DNA from 2 places in the Phytobacter palmae genome. Region 2 is predicted to be linked to the other one. Evidence: predicted binding sites of a transcription regulator. Region 2 holds the regulator's gene; the other holds the start of a gene.

Region 1 (5,913 bases), on a different contig from region 2:
CCATCAGACGTTTGCGCGGTGCCAGACGATCAACGGTGACATCTTTCATGCCGTCCGGTACCCAGATGTTCATTACCGATGGCGTTCCCAGTTGCTCACCAAAGTAAGCGGAGATACGGCGGCTGGCTTTCACATGGTCAATCCAGAACTGACGAATTTCATCGTTCGCATGAGAGAGTGTGAAGCCATCGGCACTCATCGGGTGTGAGAAGCAGGACGGGTTGAAATCCAGCCCCAGCTTGTTGGCTTTTGCCCATTCGACCCAGTTTTTGAAATGTTCAGGCTTGATCGCGTCGCGACTGACCGACGGACCCGCTTCGTGGTACATCGCGTGCAGGTTCAGGCGTTTCGGACCCGGTATCAGGCTCAGGGCCTGCTCCAGATCGGCGCGCAACTCCTGAGGATTGCGTGCTTTACCCGGATAGTTGCCGGTCGCCTGGATACCGCCGGTGAGCGCGCCTTGCGGGTTTTCAAAACCGGCGACATCGTCGCCCTGCCAGCAGTGCATGGAAACCGGCAGCCTGTCGAGCTGGCGCAGGGCCTCTTCGACATCAATGCCTACAGCGGCAAAGCGCTGTTTAGCGAGTTCCCAGGCTTGTTCAAGTTGAGTGGTCATGCGCAAAGCTCCTTTGTCTGTCGTTTCTGCTGAAACCGCACGACGTTGCGGGCAATTTCATTGTCAGGATTGGGTGTAAAGGTGGTCAGCGCATAGCTGGTGCTCACCACATCACGGAAGGTGTCGACACTGCTCAGTTCGTTGAGCGTCATGAGTTGTACGCCGATATTGCCCAGCGTGGAGGCCTCAATCGGCCCTGCCACTACGGGCAGCCCGCAGGCATCGGCACAGAGTTGGTTTAACAGCTGGTTCTGGCTGCCGCCGCCGACGATATGCAACCGGGTGAAAGGCTGACCGCGCAGCGCCGCCAGTTCGCCGAGAATGTCCGCATACAGCAGCGCCAGGCTATCGAAAATGCAGCGTGCCAGTTCGGTATCGCTCTGCGGTACCGGCTGATTACTTTCGCGGCAGGCGGTCTGGATCTCTTCGCCCATGTTTTGCGGATTGATAAAACGCTCGTCGTTTGGATTGATCACGAACCGGCAGGAGGGCAGCGCGCGGGCCCCGGCGATCAGGGCAGGCAGGTCGGTGATGTCGCGCTCTTTGAGAACGCGCTGTAACAGCCACAGCCCCATGATATTTTTCAGCACGCGATAGCGACCTTCCGCCCCGCCTTCGTTGGTGATGTTGGCAGCCAGCGCATCACTGCTGGTGTATGGCGTAGTGCTTTCAAAGCCCATCAGAGACCAGGTGCCGGAGGAGAGATAGGCGGCGCTGGCGTCTTTCAGCGGTGAAGCGATCACCGCACTGGCGGTATCGTGGCTGGCGACGGCAACTACCGGAATCGCTTTCCCCTGCGGGCTTTGCCAGTGGCCGATAATATTACCCGGATGGGTTGGTGTACCGAACCACGAGGCGGGTACGCCCGCCCAGTCGAGTAGCGTGGTATCCCAGTTATCGCTATCGATGTTCACCAGTTGCGTGGTGGTGGCGTTGGTATATTCCCAGTTCAGGTTGCCGGTCAGACGGAAACTGAAATAGTCGGGTATCAGCAGCGCATGGGCGGCAGCAGCCACAATGTCCGGTTGTTGCTGAGCCAGCGCGCGCAATTGATAGAGGGTATTAAAGGGTAAAAACTGAATACCGCTGCGGCGGTAAATATCGGCTTTGCCCGGCTGCTCAAGGGCGGTGGCCATGATGCCATCCGTGCGATGGTCGCGATAGGAGACAGGTAAGCCAACGCGCTTACCCTGTTTGTCGATCAAAACATAATCCACGCCCCAGGTGTCGATACCGATACTGTCGATGGTGACACCCTGTGCACAGGCTTTTTCCAGACCCAGACGAATTTCGTCTTCAAGAGTATCGATATCCCAGCAGTCGTAGCCGTTATTTTTTTGCAGGTTGTTGGCGAAGCGATGCACTTCACGCAGCGTGAGCGTCCGCTGTTGGGTCGCGTAGCAGGCCAGCATTACACGCCCGCTGGAGGCACCTAGATCAACGGCGACACAATGGCGAAATGTCATGATGGGGGTCCTTATGAGAGTTATTGCCCCCAGTCTAAAAAAAGGACCTCGCGGTAACCTTCTTGTTAATGACACCCCCAGGGGGTGGCTGGCAAGAAAGCAAAGATGAAAGTGAGACAGTTCACAGTTTCTGATAAAGCCGTGTGGTTTACGGGGTGTGACCGGGGCGACAATTCCTGAACTTTCCGACCCTTTCTTGAAAATCTGACAGGCTTTACCCGTTTTGCGGTCAAAAATTCAAGGTGCGGATTGCCGTGCTTAATTACTATTTTGAGAACACTTCTCATTGGTATGTGAGGCAATCATGACCGTATTACACAGCGTGGATTTCTTTCCTTCTGGCACAACGCCTGTCGCTATTGAGCCGCGTCTGCCTCAGGCTGCGTTTCCGGAACATCATCATGATTTTCATGAAATTGTGATTGTTGAACACGGTACTGGCATCCATGTTTTTAACGGACAGTCCTATACCATTAGTGGAGGAACCGTCTGCTTTGTCCGCGATCACGACAGACACCTTTATGAACATACTGACAACCTGTGCCTGACCAATGTGCTCTACCGTTCGCCGGATGCGTTTAAGTTTCTGGCGGGGCTGAATGAGCTTCTGCCGCAGGAGCAGGACGGGCACTATCCATCTCACTGGCGCGTCAACCAGTGCGTACTGCAACAGGTGCGCGAGATTATCGGCCAGATGGAAGCGGTGGGAGAGGGGATGGACATGGCGACCACCGCCAACCGTGAAATCCTGTTTATGCAGTTACTGGTTCTGCTGCGTAAAAGCAGCCTTGCGGAAGGGGCGATGAGTAACGACGCGCGTCTCAATCAGTTGATCTCCTGGCTTGAGGATCATTTTGCCGAAGAGGTTTGTTGGGAGTCGCTGGCGGATCAGTTCACCCTGTCGCTGCGCACATTACACCGTCAATTAAAGCAATATACCGGCCTGACGCCGCAGCGTTATCTCAACCGTCTGCGTCTGATTAAGGCGCGTCATATGCTGCGCCACAGCGATGATAGCGTTACAGATATCGCGTTTCGCTGCGGTTTCGGCGACAGTAACCACTTTTCTACCCTGTTTCGCCGGGAATTCGCCTGGTCCCCTCGCGATATTCGCCAGGGGCGAGATGTGCAACTGCAATAGTGGTAACGAGAAGGCTATCACCGATTTTTCACCAAATATCAGCTAATAGTTATCGGTTGTCTTCGGCCGGGGTGATGTAGTGGGAAGCCAGTTAATTCTTCGTAAAGCGGATTTTTTCCCCCGGGTGGGGCAAGCGGTGGCCGTGGCGGACCGCTATCCGCAAAATGTATTTGCAGAACATACGCATGAGTTTTGCGAACTGGTGCTGGTCTGGCGCGGTAACGGTTTGCATATCCTCAATGACCGTCCCTATCGTATTACCCGTGGCGATCTGTTTTATATCCGCGCGCAAGACAAACACTCCTACGCCTCCGTCAACGATCTGGTGCTGCAAAATATCATCTATTGCCCGGACCGTCTGACGCTTAACCTCGACTGGGCGGGGCATATACCAGGGTTGAGTGGTGAAGAGTGGACGCCGCACTGGCGTCTGGGCAGTACCGGCATGACTCAGGCAAGACAGGTCATCACCCAACTGGAGCAAGAGAGTATTAAAACCGACGCGCTGGCAAATAACATGGCTGAGGTGCTCTTCGCCCAACTGGTGATGACTCTCACACGCCACCGCTTTGCGGCCGATAACCTGGCGGCGACCAGCAGCGAAGCACTGCTTGATAAGTTAATTACCGCGCTCACAGGTAGCCTGAATCGCACTTTCATGCTTGAGCGCTTTTGCGATCAGGAGCAGTGCAGTGAGCGCGCGCTACGCCAACAATTTCGCGCACAAACCGGCATGACCATCAATAATTACCTGCGTCAGCTGCGTATCTGCCATGCACAGTATCTGTTGCAGCACACAGAATTGCTGGTAGGTGAGGTATCCACGCGCTGTGGCTTTGAGGACAGTAATTATTTCTCGGTCGTTTTTACCCGCGAAACCGGCATGACGCCAAGCCAGTGGCGACAGCGTCGTAACGAAGCGGCCCAGGAAGGACCTGTTCTGCGATAACAAACAGGACATTTTCATGATTGTTGCTCAGCTAACTGATATTCACGCCGCGCCGGGTAACGACAATCTGGCCCGGTTTGCTCGCGCGCTGGAATGGCTCGAATTTATTCAACCTGACGCCCTGGTGGTGACGGGCGATCTGGTGGATGACGACTGGTTCGCCGGGTATGCCGCCATTGCGTCGTTGCTAAAGGGGCAACATTGCCCGGTCTTTCTGCTGCCGGGTAATGCCGATAATCACGCCATGATGCGGGCCTGTTGGGAGAGTGAGGCCTGGATGCCGGACGCCCTGCATTTTTCCGTCGAAGTGAAAGGATTACGCCTTATCGGCGTTGATACCACCCTGAAAGGAGAGGCGGCGGGCAGTATTATTGCGCATCTGGCGTGGCTGGAACGCCAGCTGGCGGGTGACGATGGGCTGCCCGTGCTGCTTTTTCTGCATCACCACGTGTTCCCGAGCGGCATCCCCACAATGGATAAAATCATGTGTCGCGGTTCCGGTGAGTTGGCTGCGCTGCTTACTGATTATGCCGGTCGCACGCTGGCCATCGCCTCAGGGCATGTACACCGACCCATTGCCAGCCATCTGGCGGGCGTTCCGGCCTACATTTGCGGTTCCGTTTGTCCGGCGAATCCCGCCTGGTTTGGCGGAGAAACGGTGCCACCCGCCAATGATCCCCCTTCTTTGATGCTCCATCGTTTTGCTGCTGGCTTGTTAACCAGCTACCCCATTTTCGTATAGGGTTTGGCGATCATTTTTTCGTTTGTCGCTGCGCTATCTCTCTTGCAGACTCAGGTTCATAACAGAATGTTATAACCATATTAAAACTACGGCATTGATAAACATTTTCAATATCATTTAACTAACTATAATGAACCAACTGATTACGCGGCGTTAACACACCTGCCGCCCGACAATAATGGAGATTAGTATGAGCTATACACTGCCATCCCTGCCTTACGCGTACGATGCACTTGAACCTCATTTCGACAAGCAGACGATGGAAATCCATCACACTAAACACCACCAGACTTATGTAAATAATGCGAATGCAGCGCTGGAAAGCCTGCCAGAATTCGCCAGTCTGTCTGCTGAAGAGCTGATCACCAAACTGGACCAACTGCCGGCTGATAAAAAAACCGTTCTGCGTAACAACGCGGGCGGTCATGCTAACCACAGCTTCTTCTGGAAAGGCCTGAAAAAAGGCACCACCCTGCAGGGTGACCTGAAAGCGGCCATCGAGCGTGACTTCGGTTCCGTTGATAACTTCAAAGCGGAATTCGAAAAAGCAGCAGCAACCCGCTTTGGTTCTGGTTGGGCGTGGCTGGTGCTGAAAGGCGACAAACTGGCTGTGGTTTCCACTGCTAACCAGGATTCCCCGCTGATGGGTGAAGCAATTTCTGGCGCCTCTGGCTTCCCAATCGTAGGTCTGGATGTGTGGGAACACGCGTACTACCTGAAATTCCAGAACCGCCGCCCGGATTACATCAAAGAGTTCTGGAACGTAGTGAACTGGGACGAAGCTGCGGCGCGTTTCGCTGCGAAGAAATAATTTCGCTAAATCACCCGTTCTTGCGGGTACATCAAGCCCCTGCTGGCGTCGTCAGCGGGGGTTTTTTTATGGTTGCCGATCGGCCGTTAAATCAAAAGAAACATATATCCAATTAAAATGAAATATTGTTTTGATTTTGTATGGGAGATCACTTTTCTGAGTGTGACGACGTTCTAACATTTTGCCAT
Region 2 (5,913 bases):
TTGCACCCGTTTTCCGCCTGAGCCGAATGGTTATTTGCATATCGGTCATGCGAAATCCATCTGCCTGAACTTTGGTATCGCGCAAGATTACCAGGGGAAGTGCAACCTGCGTTTTGATGATACCAACCCGGTAAAAGAAGATATTGAATACGTTGAGTCCATCAAAAACGACGTGCAGTGGTTAGGTTTCAACTGGTCAGGCGATGTGCGCTATTCCTCTGATTATTTTGATCAGTTGCACAACTATGCCGTTGAGTTAATCAGCAAAGGTCTGGCCTACGTTGACGAACTGTCCGCTGACGAAATCCGTGAATATCGCGGCACGCTGACGGCCCCGGGTAAAAACAGTCCGTACCGCGATCGTACGGTTGAAGAGAACCTCGCACTGTTTGAAAAAATGCGAGCGGGTGGCTTCGAAGAAGGTAAGGCGTGTCTGCGTGCGAAGATAGATATGGCCTCGCCGTTTATCGTGATGCGCGATCCGGTGCTCTATCGCATTAAATTTGCTGAACATCATCAGACAGGCAACAAGTGGTGCATCTACCCGATGTATGACTTTACCCATTGCATCAGCGACGCGCTGGAGGGGATCACCCACTCGCTTTGTACGCTGGAATTCCAGGACAACCGTCGTCTGTATGACTGGGTGCTGGACAACATCACTATTCCGGTTCACCCGCGTCAGTACGAATTCTCCCGTCTGAACCTGGAATACACCGTCATGTCCAAGCGTAAGCTGAACCTGCTGGTGACCGACAAGCACGTTGAAGGCTGGGATGACCCGCGTATGCCGACTATTTCGGGTCTGCGTCGTCGTGGTTACACTTCCGCATCCATCCGTGAGTTCTGCAAACGTATTGGTATCACCAAACAGGACAACACCATTGAGATGGCTTCGCTGGAATCGTGCATCCGTGAAGATCTGAATGAAAACGCGCCGCGCGCTATGGCGGTTATTGATCCGGTCAGGCTGGTTATCGAAAACTATCCTCAGGGGGCCAGTGAGCTGGTTTCGATGCCGAATCATCCTAACAAACCGGAAATGGGCAGTCGTGATGTTCCATTTAGCGGTGAAATTTGGATCGATCGTGCAGATTTCCGTGAAGAAGCTAACAAGCAGTACAAACGTCTGGTACTGGGTAAAGAAGTTCGTCTGCGTAACGCATATGTGATTAAAGCTGAGCGTGTAGAGAAAGATGCGGAAGGTAATATCACCACTATTTTCTGTACCTTTGATGCCGATACGCTGAGCAAAGACCCGGCAGATGGCCGTAAAGTGAAAGGCGTTATTCACTGGGTAAGCGCGTCTCATGCGTTGCCGGTTGAAATTCGCCTTTACGACCGCCTGTTCAGCGTGCCAAACCCGGGTGCAGCAGAAGACTTCCTGAGCGTAATGAACCCAGAATCGCTGGTCATTAAGCAGGGCTTCGCTGAGCCGAGTCTCAAGGCTGCTGAGGTGGGGAAAGCGTACCAGTTTGAGCGTGAAGGCTACTTCTGTCTCGACAGCCGCCATGCTACTGCGGATAAACTGGTATTCAACCGCACTGTAGGTCTTCGCGATACCTGGGCTAAAATCGGCGAGTAATCCCGTCTGACTTACGTGTAAAAAAACGCTGCCTCGTGCAGCGTTTTTTATTTCTCGATTAGAAATAAGTCTTTGCCAGTCTTTTACCTTTCTAAAATTTCGTTTTAATTTTATTCAATTATCTTTTCAGCTATTTCTTGATAATTTTAGTTAAGTTTCTCCGGGAAGGCATGCTATGCAAGCCGCCAACCCACAAACAACAAATCTGTGTGGTTCGTCATAATCCCCATAATTCCCTCATGTAAAGACTTGATAATTCGCGGCGCGAAAAATATGCTTACAAACGACAGTTATAGGAATATTTTCTATAACTGTCAGTAATATTTAAATTTTTTTCTTTGTTGCTGTTTGCATTTGCGCAGCACTTTTTATGTTTTCGTCAAAGAGGAACTCTCATGAACGCGTTTAACGCTAAACGTAAGGCGTTAGCGTTGGCTATTGCCTGCGCCACCGCATTACCAGGTTTAACTTTTGCTCCCTCCGCCAGCGCCACTGGCTTTGTCGACGACGCTACGCTCACCGGTGGGATTTACTACTGGCAGCGCCAGCGTGACCGTAAAGATGTCACCGATGGGGATAAATACAAAACCAACCTGTCGCACTCCACGTGGAATACGAACCTCGATTTCCAGTCTGGTTATGCTGCTGATATGTTCGGTATGGATGTTGCGGTCTTCGCGGCGATTGAGATGTCTGAATCTTCAGAAAGCGCGCATCCGAATGAAATCGCATTTTCTAATCGCCACAAAGTCTATGACGAAGACTGGACAGGCGATCGCAGCGGCGCGAGCCTCTATACAGCTGCCGCGAAATTCAAATATGGTCCTGTATGGGCGAGGGCAGGTTATATCCAGCCGACCGGGCAAACGCTACTGGCTTCAAACTGGAGCTTTATGCCGGGCACCTATCAGGGGGCAGAAGCTGGTGCAAAACTGGATTACGGTGATTCCGGCGCGCTGAGCTTCTCGTACATGTGGGCCAATGAATACAAAGCGCCGTGGTATAACGAAACGGATAATTTCTACCAGAACGATGGCATAAGTAAAATTGATTACGTCCACTCGCTGGGCGCATCGTACGACTTCAAAAACGACCTGCTCCTCGAAGCCGCGTTTGGTCAGGCGCAGGGCTACGTTGATCAATATTTTGCTAAAGCCAGCTATAAGTTTGACGTCGCAGGGAACCCACTCTCCACCAGTTATCAATTTTATGGCTCGCGCGACAAGGCTGATAACAACACCATTAACGATACTTACGACGGCACCGCATGGCTACAGGCGCTCACCTTTGGTTATACGGTCGGTCCGGTGGATTTACGCCTTGAGGGTACCTGGGTCAGGGCTGATGGTCGCCAGGGCTATTTCAATTCACGTATGACGCCACTGTATGGCTCTTCTAATGGTCGTCTGGATATCTGGTGGGACAACCGTTCTGACTTCAACGCCCATAACGAGAAATCCGTCTTTGTCGGTGCCATGTATGACCTGAAAGGCTGGAATATGCCTGGTTGGGCGGTTGGTGCATCGTATGTGTATGGCTGGGATGCCAAACCGTCCAATGTCTCCTCTGGCGATAAATACTACGATGCGGGCAACACCATTAAAGAGTCAGCGTACAGTCTCGACCTGCTTTACACCGTGCAGGAAGGGATGGCAAAAGGCACGTTGTTCAAGCTGCACTTCACCCAATATGATAACCATTCCAGTATCCCGAGCTGGGGTGGCGGGTATAACAACATCTTCCAGGACGAACGTGACGTGAAGTTTATCGTCATTGCGCCGCTGAATATTTTCTAATGACAGGGAGTGCCATGATGATGAAACCAATATTACTTGCCCTGCTGACGCTGGGGCTTGCCGCCTGTGTGCAACAGCCTCAGGCGCCGAGGGAAGATGTACGATTAAAAGAGGCTTACAGCGCCTGTATTAATACGGCGGAAGGATCACCGGAGAAAACCGCGGCGTGCAGAAGCGTACTGGATGTTCTGCGCAAAGAGAAAGCGCACCAGCAATTTGCGGAGGAAGAGAGTGTGCGCACGCTGGATTATCAGCGGTGCCTTGAAGCGACGCATACCGGAAACGGGCAGGCGGTGAAGACTCGCTGTGACCAGATCTGGCAGGAGATTCATAGCCATAACACGATGAATTAACCGTGTGAAAAAGCCCGCTTCGGCGGGCCTTTTGATGTTATGAACGCAGAAATAAAAAAGCCAACCCGAAGGTTGGCTATATAACGAAGTCGATTATTATTTCTCAACCGCTTCGTGCGCGTTTTCGTCAGTACGGCAGTCGCCTTCGGCGCAGTGGCCATACAGATACAGACTGTGGTTAGTCAGACGAATACCATGCCTTGACGCAATCTCACGCTGACGCGCTTCGATAGAGTCATCACTAAACTCGATCACTTTGCCGCAATCCAGGCAAATCAGGTGGTCGTGGTGATGCTGCTGGGTCAGTTCAAAGACGGACTTACCGCCTTCAAAATTATGGCGGGTCACGATCCCGGCATCGTCGAACTGGTTAAGTACACGGTACACCGTCGCCAGTCCAATCTCTTCGCCCATGTCGATCAGGCGCTTATATAAATCTTCCGCACTGACATGATGGTTCTCCGGCTCCTGAAGCACTTCCAGGATTTTTAACCGAGGAAGCGTGACTTTCAGGCCGGCCTTCTTTAATGCGGTATTGTTGTCAGTCATGCGGAATCTGTCCTGTTGCTAAACGATTCACTTCCCGTTGGGAAGCTACAAGGAATGCACCTGGGATAATGCGTCTCATTATAGAACTGCCATGCCTGAATGAAAACTGCAAGTCCTCAAGTAAAGTAAGCTTATAAAACGTGGTAGCGTCTACAAAGTCCTTTGTGATACCCGTTTTAATCAGGGGCCATTGTACAGCGCTGGAGAAAAAAGTTAAAAAATTGTAGCAATTATTTCCATCGCTTTTATCTATTAATCAGGCGCAACCAGCAGGTTGCGCCAAACATCATCAGGCATTGATGATGTCATTCAGATGAAGTTCTTCGGAAATCTGTTTCACCCATTTATCAACACGGCCAGCGGTCAGTTCAGGCTGACGGTCTTCGTCAATGGCAAGGCCAACGAAGTGGTCATCGTCTGCCAGACCTTTGGACGCTTCAAAATGGTAACCCTCGGTAGGCCAGTGGCCTACGATAGTTGCGCCGCGCGGTTCAATGATGTCACGGATAGTGCCCAATGCATCACAGAAATACTCTGCATAGTCTTCCTGATCGCCACAACCAAAAAGGGCAACCAGTTTGCCGTTAAAATCGATATCTTCCAGCGTCGGGAAAAAGTCATCCCAGTCACACTGTGCTTCACCATAATACCAGGTCGGGATGCCAAGCAGCAGGATGTCGTAACCTTCCAGATCCTCTTTGCTGCTTTTAGCAATGTCATGCACATCGGCAACATCTTTACCAAGTTGAGCCTGGATCATCTTTGCGATGTTTTCGGTATTACCGGTATCGCTGCCGAAAAAAATGCCTGTGATTGCCATGAGTAAAATAACCTCTTGAAACTTAATGATATGGTGGTGGCGATTGGCCCACGGATAAGGGCAATCATAGCAGATCAGAGAAGCACGCGGAAACTGCAATCACGCAAGACTGCACTCTGTGCAACATGAAAGTGGATTTTTGCGATAATTCAGAGGATTTCCTGGCCGTTCAGCGCGTTAAGCTGAGCCAGCAACATCTCTTCAATCAATTCGCTCCGACTCATTTCACGCGCGTCCGCCAGCGCGTTTAATGCGTCGACAGCCTCGGCGTTGAGTTTTAATTCGACGCGTTTAAGCCCACGAACCTTATCGCGTTTAAGCTGATTGCGCTTATTTACGCGCAATTGCTCGTCGCGAGAGAGCGGATTGGTTTTAGGACGTCCCGGGCGACGTTCATTCGCGAACAGATCTAATGTCGTGCGGTCCGTTTGTTCTTTAGCCATGATTTAAGAATACTACGGGAAGTACAAGCAATCGGGTCATAGCCCGGGCTGATTAGCGCGCCATCATACATCAGGGATGCGGGCACGCCAACGACCGGGCGCTTTCCGACAATCGGTCGCCGGGTTTTTAATCAGTTTGTCTTTTCAGCGAGATAACGCCGGATGGCGCGCAGCACCGCTTCCGGTTTTTCTGCATGTACCCAATGCCCGGCACCGGCAATCACATGCGCGCGTGCCTGCGGGAACTGTTGCAGCAGTTCGCTGCGATACTGTTCGCTGACATATGGCGAGTTACCGCCGGGGATAAAGAGGGCGGGGTGATCCCAGGCAGGCACTGTTTCCCAGCCCACAATATGAGGATACTGCT

What was found. The regulator Fur, encoded in region 2, represses iron uptake genes when iron is present. The targets are predictions, from matches to a motif close to ATAATAATGAGAACNACTATCAA.
Region 1: sodA (superoxide dismutase [Mn]) is a predicted target of Fur. The motif match lies at 5,009-5,031, and genes of this name have one in related genera.

What each region holds. Positions count from the first base shown of each region.
Region 1 is NZ_JBCIVJ010000016.1:56,752-62,664, forward strand. Features, by position in the region: gene AAIG39_RS18605 (L-rhamnose isomerase) at 1-616, opposite strand, end outside; gene rhaB (rhamnulokinase) at 613-2,082, opposite strand; gene rhaS (HTH-type transcriptional activator RhaS) at 2,387-3,223, shown strand; gene rhaR (HTH-type transcriptional activator RhaR) at 3,303-4,172, shown strand; gene AAIG39_RS18625 (metallophosphoesterase) at 4,189-4,914, shown strand; gene sodA (superoxide dismutase [Mn]) at 5,105-5,725, shown strand.
Region 2 is NZ_JBCIVJ010000001.1:53,832-59,744, reverse strand. Features, by position in the region: gene glnS (glutamine--tRNA ligase) at 1-1,585, shown strand, start outside; gene chiP (chitoporin ChiP) at 1,981-3,381, shown strand; gene chiQ (ChiQ/YbfN family lipoprotein) at 3,399-3,734, shown strand; gene fur (ferric iron uptake transcriptional regulator) at 3,831-4,283, opposite strand; gene fldA (flavodoxin FldA) at 4,573-5,103, opposite strand; gene ybfE (LexA regulated protein) at 5,253-5,546, opposite strand; gene ybfF (esterase) at 5,678-5,913, opposite strand, start outside.